4 regions of the Streptomyces sp. 3-6 genome follow, and region 4 is predicted to be linked to each of the others. Evidence: riboswitches for the same ligand, from Rfam matches in the RefSeq annotation. Region 4 holds a riboswitch; each other region holds the start of a gene.
What was found. Region 4 has a riboswitch for cyclic di-AMP ahead of AC02VZ_RS24545 (M23 family metallopeptidase). Riboswitches for the same ligand answer to the same signal wherever they lie in the genome.
Positions count from the first base shown of each region.

Region 1: linked by a shared signal. The riboswitch ahead of AC02VZ_RS22685 (transglycosylase SLT domain-containing protein) and the one ahead of AC02VZ_RS24545 (M23 family metallopeptidase) in region 4 are both predicted to bind cyclic di-AMP.
Region 2: linked by a shared signal. The riboswitch ahead of AC02VZ_RS07240 (transglycosylase family protein) and the one ahead of AC02VZ_RS24545 (M23 family metallopeptidase) in region 4 are both predicted to bind cyclic di-AMP.
Region 3: linked by a shared signal. The riboswitch ahead of AC02VZ_RS09465 (C40 family peptidase) and the one ahead of AC02VZ_RS24545 (M23 family metallopeptidase) in region 4 are both predicted to bind cyclic di-AMP.

Region 1 is NZ_JBWHZP010000021.1:17,106-19,294, forward strand. It holds gene AC02VZ_RS22680 (polyprenyl synthetase family protein) at 1-637, opposite strand, end outside; cyclic di-AMP (ydaO/yuaA leader) riboswitch at 1,194-1,358, shown strand; gene AC02VZ_RS22685 (transglycosylase SLT domain-containing protein) at 1,362-1,850, shown strand; gene AC02VZ_RS22690 (HAD family hydrolase) at 1,814-2,189, opposite strand, start outside.
Region 2 is NZ_JBWHZP010000003.1:265,543-267,731, reverse strand. It holds gene eno (phosphopyruvate hydratase) at 1-164, opposite strand, end outside; gene AC02VZ_RS07240 (transglycosylase family protein) at 547-1,257, opposite strand; cyclic di-AMP (ydaO/yuaA leader) riboswitch at 1,262-1,431, opposite strand; gene AC02VZ_RS07235 (transglycosylase family protein) at 1,941-2,189, opposite strand, start outside.
Region 3 is NZ_JBWHZP010000005.1:127,753-129,941, reverse strand. It holds gene AC02VZ_RS09475 (ATP-dependent Clp protease proteolytic subunit) at 1-244, shown strand, start outside; gene AC02VZ_RS09470 (hypothetical protein) at 252-560, shown strand; cyclic di-AMP (ydaO/yuaA leader) riboswitch at 942-1,109, shown strand; gene AC02VZ_RS09465 (C40 family peptidase) at 1,113-1,586, shown strand; gene AC02VZ_RS09460 (DUF6328 family protein) at 1,690-2,189, shown strand, end outside.
Region 4 is NZ_JBWHZP010000028.1:18,517-20,705, forward strand. It holds gene AC02VZ_RS24545 (M23 family metallopeptidase) at 1-978, opposite strand, end outside; cyclic di-AMP (ydaO/yuaA leader) riboswitch at 991-1,148, opposite strand; tRNA gene AC02VZ_RS24550 (tRNA-Met) at 1,547-1,620, opposite strand; gene AC02VZ_RS24555 (dihydrofolate reductase family protein) at 1,746-2,189, opposite strand, start outside.

The sequences.
Region 1 (2,189 bases), on a different contig from region 4:
CGAGGCGTTCGCCGTACTGGGTGAGCACGTCCACGAACGTCTCGTCGGCGCCGGACATCATGGCGCCGAACCGGCAGGAGACCGCGACCAGGGAGCCGGTCTTGCCGCCGAGCACGTCCAGGTAGTGCTCCACGGGGTCCCGGCCGTCCTGCGGGCCCGCGGTCTCCAGGATCTGCCCGGTGACGAGCCGCTCGAACGCCACGGCCTGCACGCGGACGGCCTCGGGGCCGAGGTCGGCCAGGATCTGCGAGGCCCGGGCGAAGAGGAAGTCGCCGGTGAGGACGGCGACCGAGTTGCCCCAGCGGGTGTTGGCGCTGGGCACCCCGCGCCGCACGGCGGCCTCGTCCATCACGTCGTCGTGGTACAGCGTGGCCAGGTGGGTCAGCTCCACCACCACGGCCGACGGCACGATGCCGGGCGCGTAGGGGTCGCCGAACTGGGCGGAGAGCATCACGAGCAGCGGCCGGAACCGCTTTCCGCCGGCCCGTACCAGGTGCTGGGCGGCCTCCGTGATGAAGGGGACCTCACTCTTGGTGGCCTCGAGCAGCCCTTCCTCGACAGCCGTCATACCGGCCTGGACATCGGCTTCCAGAGCCTGGTCCCGCACGCTCAGCCCGAACGGCCCGACGACGGTCACGAGGGGTCTCCTGTCTGCTGGTGTCCACTGGCGTTTACACGGTTTGTCGATAGGTCGCTGCCATCACTCAAGTCAGCGTATCCGGTCATGTTTCGATCACCGCCAGGGCCCGGGGCTACGGGCGGGGCAGGAGACGATCAGGACCGGCCCGTTTTCGATCGGACGACAACAAGGAACATTTTCCGACTTTCCGGGGTGCATCGCAGCGCACTCCGGACCACACCTCGACATGCGCACCATCCTGCCCGCCCCGACGCCCGATTTGCCGCAATTACCAAGCGAATTCCCCTTGGCGTGAAATGCTCCGGCACCCCTCGGCCCGTGAGGTCGGTCACGCGCCACCCGGCAGAGGGACGACGGGCGCGGGCCGCCGGTTCCCCGTTGCCCCGTGGCGAGTTGAGCCGTGGCGACCGCAAAGGATCAAGTGGAGCAAACCGCCCATGTCAAGATCAAGCAGCGTTTACCGTGACGGCCGCACTTGTTCCCGGCGTGTGCTCTCGCATACGTTCCGGGCCGCCGGGCGGACGCCGAATCCTGCCGCCGCCCGCACCACCCATCGACGAACTCACTCACGCACGGCAGGAGCGGGGGACCCAGGTAAGTCGCCGGGACGGCCACGCGCCGGAACGGCTCGGGGTGAAGCCGTGCCCGCAGGGGCACGGCCGGACACTCTCCCGTCCGAACCCGACAGCTCACCTCGCAGGCGTAGGAGAGGAACACAGACATGCCTGCATCCGGTCAGCTCCGCCGCCTCGGCGGTCGCCGTCTCGCCCGCACCCTCGCCGTGGCCGGCACCGGCGTCGCCGTGGCCGCCCTCCCGCTGCTCGGCGCCTCCAGCGCCTCCGCGGCCACCCCCGCCGCCCCGGCCGCCGCCACCGCGGCGACGGTGTACCCGGACAACCTCGACGGCTGGATCCGCGAGTCGCTGTCCGTCATGGCCCAGCACGGCATCCCCGGCTCCTACGAGGGCATCCACCGCAACATCATCCGCGAGTCCTCGGGCAACCCGCAGGCCATCAACCTGTGGGACTCCAACGCGGCCAAGGGCACCCCGTCCAAGGGCCTGCTCCAGGTCATCGACCCGACCTTCGCCGCCTACCACGTGCCCGGCACCGTCTACGACCCGTACGACCCGGTCGCCAACATCACGGCCGCCTGCAACTACGCGGCCGACCGCTACGGCTCCATCGACAACGTCTTCGGGGCGTACTGAGCCACCACCCTCCCCGCGGCGGGCGGGGACGGGACGCCCGGGGCGGACAGGTGCGGCACGTGTTGGGGCACGTGCGGCACCGCGCCCCGGCCGAACAGTCGCTCGAGGACGACGGCCACGCCGTCGTCCTCGTTCGTCGTGGTGACCTCGTCCGCCACCGCCTTCAGCTCCGGGTGGGCGTTGGCCATCGCGACCCCGCGGGCCGCCCAGTCGAACATGGGGATGTCGTTGGGCATGTCACCGAACGCGAGGGTGTCCGCGGGGCTCAGGCCCAGGTGCCCGGCCGCCAGCGCCAGGCCGGTGGCCTTGGTGATCCCGCACGGCTGGAGCTCCACCGTG
Region 2 (2,189 bases), on a different contig from region 4:
TCCCCGTCCCGCAGCTCGACGGCCTCGAAGGCGCCCGTGGAGGCGCCGGAGGGAACGGCGGCACGACCCGTGCTGCCGTCGTCGAGGCCGACCTCGACCTCGACCGTGGGGTTGCCTCGGGAGTCCAGGATTTCCCGGGCTACGACGACGTCGATGGACGGCACGAGCATCTCCTTCGTGGATGTGACGCGAGTGGGCAGGGCCTCGGTGGCTCTGCGAGACCGAGCCTAACCGGCTCCGGGCGATCGGCCATCCGGTCGCCCATCCCCTGGACATCCGTGGCTCGTGCCTCGGAGTGCCGCGGGGGACAGAGCAGAGCTTAGATTGTTTCTTCACGGAACAAAGACGGCCCTGGAGACCGTGACCGGAAAGTGGCCGGCTCGGAGGTTCCCCGGGGGAGCTCGGAGGAGTTCGGCGAACGGCCCGGGAAGGCGTCCGGCAAGAGGCCCGGACATGGCCCCGCCCCGGTGCGTACGGGGGATCACGCACCGGGGCGGGGAGCCGGGGGAGGCCGGGCCGGGAGACACGCGGCCCTGGGGCTGCTCCTTACTTCAGGTGCAGCTGCTGGCCCGGGTAGATGAGGTCGGCGTCCTGGACGACGTCGTCGTTCAGCTCGAACAGCTTGGCCCAGCCGCCCTTGACGTCGTGCTCCTCGGCGATGGAGCTGAGAGTGTCACCCTTGACGACCTTGTACTCGCCGTCGCCCTTCTTGACCTTCTTGCCGGTCGGGGTGGTGACGGTCTTCTTCTGCGCCGGACGCTCGGCGGAGCGGGACGGCTTCTGCTGCTCGGTGGAGCGCTCGGCGGTGGAGCCGGTGTCCTGCTTCGGGGCGCTCTGCTGCGATCCGCCGCCCTGGTTCTGGGTGGAGCCGCCGCCGGTGTACGCGGCGCCGGACAGGCCCTTGCCGCAGACCGGCCAGGCACCCTTGCCCTGGCCCGCGAGGACCTTCTCGGCGATCTCGATCTGCTGGGCCTTGGTGGCCTGGTCGGCGGTGGAGGCGTACTTCGTGCCGCCGTAGCCGGCCCAGGTGGAGGCGGAGAACTGCAGACCGCCGTAGTAGCCGTTGCCGGTGTTGATGGACCAGTTGCCGCCGGACTCGCACTGGGCGACGGCGTCCCACTCGGCGGCGGTGGCGGCGGAGGCGTTGCCGGCCGCCATCAGCGGGGCGGCGACGGCGGCGCCGGTCACGCCGACGACGGCGATGGCGCGAGTGGCCTTGGACGGACGACGGTGCTTGCCCTTGCCGGAAAACAGCATGGTTGGATCCCCTCACCGACGCCTACGAGGTGAGCTGTCGGGTTCGGGCCGGTTGAGTTGCCCGGCCACGCCCCTCACGGGACGCGGCTTCACCCCAAGCCGCACCCGGCGTTCAACCACCGGATCCGGCACCTACCTTGGGTCCCCCGCTCCTGCCTACGGCGCACTGGTGCGACGACTGTTCCCGGGCTGCCACTGGCAGGATTCGGCGTGGCGGCAGCCGGGGCCCGCGATGGCGAGCGGTCATGACCGTAGACACGCGTTCGGCGGAATTTCAAAGACGATCACGGCTTCTGAGACCTATGTCTCACAAACTTTAAACCGGACATTCAGCACGAAACATGACGTCAACTGTCGCCGTCCGGCGGGTTGTTCACCCACCCCTTTCGCCCGGAACGCCCCCGGCCGGAAGCTTCTGACCGGGGGCGTTCCACCCAAGTGGGCTATTTCGGGACCCTGCTGGCGGCAGGACGAGAGAGGGCTCGTCATCCGCTCCCGGGACGGAGCGGGTTCGCCGCCGGTTCCGGGCGGGTCACCTCGGAATCCGGGCGGGTTCGCCACGGGTCCAGGGCGGGTTCGCCACGGGGTCCAGGGCGGGTTCCCCACGGGGTCCAGGGCGGGTTCCCCACGGCTCCCGGGGAGCAAGGAGACCCGTCAGCCGCCCCGGAGGGGAGAGCGGCTCGTCACTGGTTCCAGGAGGAGAGCGGGCTGCCCTGCGCCGACAGGGACGCCTCGGGCGTGGCGGACGGCTGCGCCGGGACGGCGGGGGTGGACGACTCGGAGGCGGACCAGAGGCCCCCGACGGCACTCACGCCCGGCGTCCCGCCCATCACCCCGCGCGCGGCACCGGCGTCGTGCGCGACGTAGCCGCCCTCCGGGGCGCCCGCACCGCCTCCGGAGACCTCTTCCGGGGCGGGCGCGCCACGGTGGCG
Region 3 (2,189 bases), on a different contig from region 4:
GCTCCCGGAGCCCGTGGAGGGCCGTCCGGACGACCTGGCCGTGCACGCGGCCGAACTGGAGCGGGTCCGGGCGCGCACCGAGGAGATGCTGGTCCGGCACACGGGCCGGAGCGCGGAACAGGTGCGGGCGGACCTCGAGCGCGACCTCGCCCTCGACGCCGCGGCGGCGGTGGAGTACGGCCTGGCGGACGGCGTCGTGCCGGAACGTCGGGGCACGCGGGCCACGTCGTCCGGTGCGAGGTGAGCCGTCCGTGCTGCTTCCCGACCTGCCGCCGCTGCCGGCCCTCACCCGGGCCGAGGCGGAGCTGATCGACCGTTACCTGCAGACCGTCGACCTGGTCGGCCGGATCAACCCGGCCCGCGACGGTGACACCTACGGCGCGCTGCGGGCCGCCCAGGCGCTGGTGGGCGCGGCCGCCGCCCTGCGCGACGCGCTCGCCCTGATGCACCGTCGGGGCGAGAGCGACCTGCACGCCGCCACCCTCGCCCGGGCCCTGAGGGTGCTGGACGGCGAGCGGCGCACCGGACGCGTCACCCTGCCGCCGGTTTCCGGGAGTTGACGCGAGGCCGGGTCCGCCGCGCCGCTCCGGGGCGCGGCGGCTCGGCGGCACGTCGGGGCCGGAGTTGAAACGGACCGAACGGTGTACCCCCAAGCGGCGTAGACGCACCACCGGTTTCCGGCCCGTCCGGCTTGCGCACCACGCGCGGACCGTGGCCGGAATGAGTCGTTCCGCCGCTGGTCCGGGACTCCTCCAGGCCGGTGACGCACCCTCGAACGCACAGGTGTCCACCCGAACGGGTGAGTGGTGAGTAACAACACAAACCCTAGGTTCCGTTGGGAAATCGGGCACGGCATGAGCCAAGATCCCTGACTGACGACAAGACCCCGCCGCCGCGGCGGGGCGATCCGGGCGGACGCCGAGTCCTGCCGCCGCCCGGATGACCGGTCGACACGGAGTGGATCGGCAGGAGTGGAGGACCCAGCACGACGGGTTGCCGGGCCGTCAGGTCCGAGCAGTCCTTGGGGTGAAGCCGCACGCGTGCGGCCGGGCAACTTCGCCAGCCCGAATCCGACAGGTCATCCTTCACAGGCGGCTGACGAAGGGTTGCGCATGTCTGCGCTCAATCGTGTCCCGTCCTTCATGGTCCGGGCCGGCACGGCCTCGGCCCTCACCCTCGCCGCCGTGGGCGGCTCGATCGCGGTCCCGGGCGCCGCCACGGAGGCCGCCGCCGCAAGTCACGGCACCAAGGCCCTGAAGGTGGCCGCCGCCAAGAAGGGCGCGCCCTACCGGTGGGGAGCCACCGGCCCGAACCGGTTCGACTGCTCGGGGCTGACCCAGTACGCGTTCAAGAAGGCCGGCAAGAAGCTCCCGCGCACCGCCGCCCAGCAGTACAACAAGACGCGTCACATCTCCGCCAAGAACCGCAAGGCGGGCGACCTGGTGTTCTTCCACTCGGGCCGCAACGTCTACCACGTGGGCATCTACGCCGGTAAGGGCAAGCTCTGGCACGCCCCGAAGACCGGGGACGTGGTGCGTCTGCAGAAGATCTGGACCGGCAGTGTCTGGTACGGCCGGGTGAAGTGACGCGTGGGGGCGGCGGCATCGGGAGAGCCGCCGCCCCCGCCGCGCCGCGCGGTCGCAGGGCCCGGACCGGCATGAGACGGCCGATGCGGGTTACGCGTTCGGGATGGCCGAGCATCCCCCGTGCACGGCGCGCGGCGAGACCCCGCTGCAGCGCGCCGACCGCAACTTCGTCGAGCTCCTCCAGGAACTGCGGGTGACCCAGACGGGCGTGCAGATCCTGTTCGCCTTCCTGCTGTCGCTCGCCTTCACCTCGCGGTTCACCTCGCTCGACACGGTGCAGCGCGCCACCTACGTCACCACCCTGCTGCTGGCCGTCCTGGCCGCCGCGCTGTTCACGGCTCCGGCGGCGCTGCACCGTTCGCTGTTCCAGCAGGGCGCCAAGCCGCTGATCGTGCAGGTCTCCTCACGGCTGGCGACCTGCGGCCTGGTGGTCCTCGTCTTCGCCTTCAGCGGTGCCGTGATGCTGGTGGTGGACGTGACCACCCACCGGGCGGGCGGGATCGCCGCCGGTGCCGGAACGTTTCTGGTCTGCGTCGGGCTGTGGGGTCTGCTCCCCCGGATGGTGGGCCGCGCGGTGGCCGGGGACGGCCGCACGGGCACCGC
Region 4 (2,189 bases):
GCCGGAGCCCGAGCCCGAGGGGTGGACCTCCAGGTGCAGGTGGGCGCCGGTGGAGTTGCCGGTGGAGCCGACCCGTCCGATGACCTCGCCGGTGGTGACCTTCTGCCCCACGCTGACGCTGATGGAGGACTGGTGGGCGTACCAGATCTCGGTGCCGTCGTCGAGGGTCAGCACCGTCTTGTAGCCGTAGGAGCCGTCCCAGCCGGCGGAGGTGATCGTGCCGGTGTGGACCGCCTTGATCAGCGTCCCGCTGGGGGCGGCGAAGTCCAGGCCGGTGTGCTGGCCGGAGGACCAGTAGGCCCCGGCCTGACCGAAGGTCGAGGTGAGCGTGTACGAGGAGGTCGGCAGCGCGTACTGGGTGGCCAGCTTGGCGAGGCGCTCGGCCTCCGCCTTCTTCGCCGCCTCCTCCTCGGCCTTCTTCTTGGCGACCGCGGCCTTGGCCTCGGCCTCCTTCTCGGCCTTGGCGGCGGCCTCGGCGGCCTCCTTCTCGGCGGCAGCGGCGGCAGCGGCGGCGGCCTTGCTCTCGGCCTGGTCCTGCTGCTGCTCGACCTGCGCCATGATCCGGCTGCGCAGCGCCTCGCCGGCGCCCTGCTCGGAGTCGGCGCCCGCGGTGCCGATGCTGCTGAGCGGGGTGGCGGAACCCTCGGGTGTTTCCTCGTCGGAGATGAGGGAACCCACGTTGGGGAGATCGGGCATGGAGATCGAGACCGGCGGCTTGCCGGTCTGGGCGCTGGCCATGCCACCGGCGCCGACGGCGGCTATGACGCCGACGCCCAGGACGGTGGAGCTGCGGGCGAGACCTCCGCCGCGCTGCTTGCTGACGCGATGCCGGCCGCGCACCGGGCGGATGGACTCCGCGGTGGGGTTCCACTCCTCGAAGGGGCCCTCGTCGGGACGGGCACCGCCGTAGACGAAGGTGTCGCCGTCGCGCTGGCTCGGGATGAGGGGGGCCTCGGGGACAGACCGGTTCGACGCCACGTGGGCGTACTCCTTTCCTTCCTTCTCCGCCTACCGGGTTAGCTGACGGGTTCGGAGCAGGAAGGTCTCCTACGCGCGTATACCGCCCGTGTCTCCACGGGGGCATCCACGCGATTCACCCCAAGGTGGTGGTTCCCCGGTTCCCTTGCGGGATTCGGCGCGTGCGCACGGAGCCGACTCGTGTGACGGCTGGGACGACCGCGCTGCGTTATCGAACGTTAATAGACCCCGGGGCCGGATTCCAAGCGGTTCCTCTTGATCGTTAACGAATTCCCTACGGACTTACCGGCCACGAGCAGGCCAAATCGGGCGAGTTGACTCCCCGTCGACGGACGCGTGACTTTCTGACGGTACGTCAATTGTTACCGGGGGAGGGCCGCCCGGACACGCGCGGTGACCACAGAGGGTGAGCGTGAGAGGAGAACCCACGCGGTGCGCATGAGGGGGGAGCCGCGGGCGGCAGAGCGGTCGGAGCCGACGCACGCCGGCGCGCGCACAGCGGGACAACGCACGGCGGCACAACGCACCGAGGGCCGGAACCCTGTGGGTTCCGGCCCTCGGCCTTCAGTAGCGGGGACAGGATTTGAACCTGCGACCTCTGGGTTATGAGCCCAGCGAGCTACCGAGCTGCTCCACCCCGCGTCGGTATGACACCAGTGTACGGCATGCGCGGAACGCTCCGCACACCCCTTTCTCCGGCCCCTCCCTGCTCACCCCTCCCCTTCGCCTGCTCCCTCTCCACCGCTCCCCCGGGCCCTCCCCGAGGGTCAGCGGCCGATCAGGTGCGCGTTCGGCGCCTTGGCGCGTTCCTCCAGCTCCGGCACGACGACCACCGTGGCACCGCCGGCCCTCAGCAGACCGCTGCCGTCGGCGTCCTGGACGAAGGTGCCGGGCTCGCGCCAGGCCGTGACCACCCGTCGCACCCCCGCGTCCAGCAGGAGCCGGGCGCAGGACGCGGGCCGGGAGGCGCGGCGGGCACAGGGCTCCAGGCTGGAGTACACCGTGGCGGTGGCGAGCCGCGGGTCGGTGGGGTCGACCTTGGCGAGCGCCGCCTCCTCCGCGTGGACCAACGGGTCCCCGCCCTCCCGGGAGTGACCGCGTGCCAGCTCCGTCCCGTCGGCCGCGACCACGACCGCCCCCACGCTGAACGCCGTGTCCGAGGGCGTGCACCGGGACGCCAGGTCGCAGGCGACGGCGAGCCAGTGGAGGTC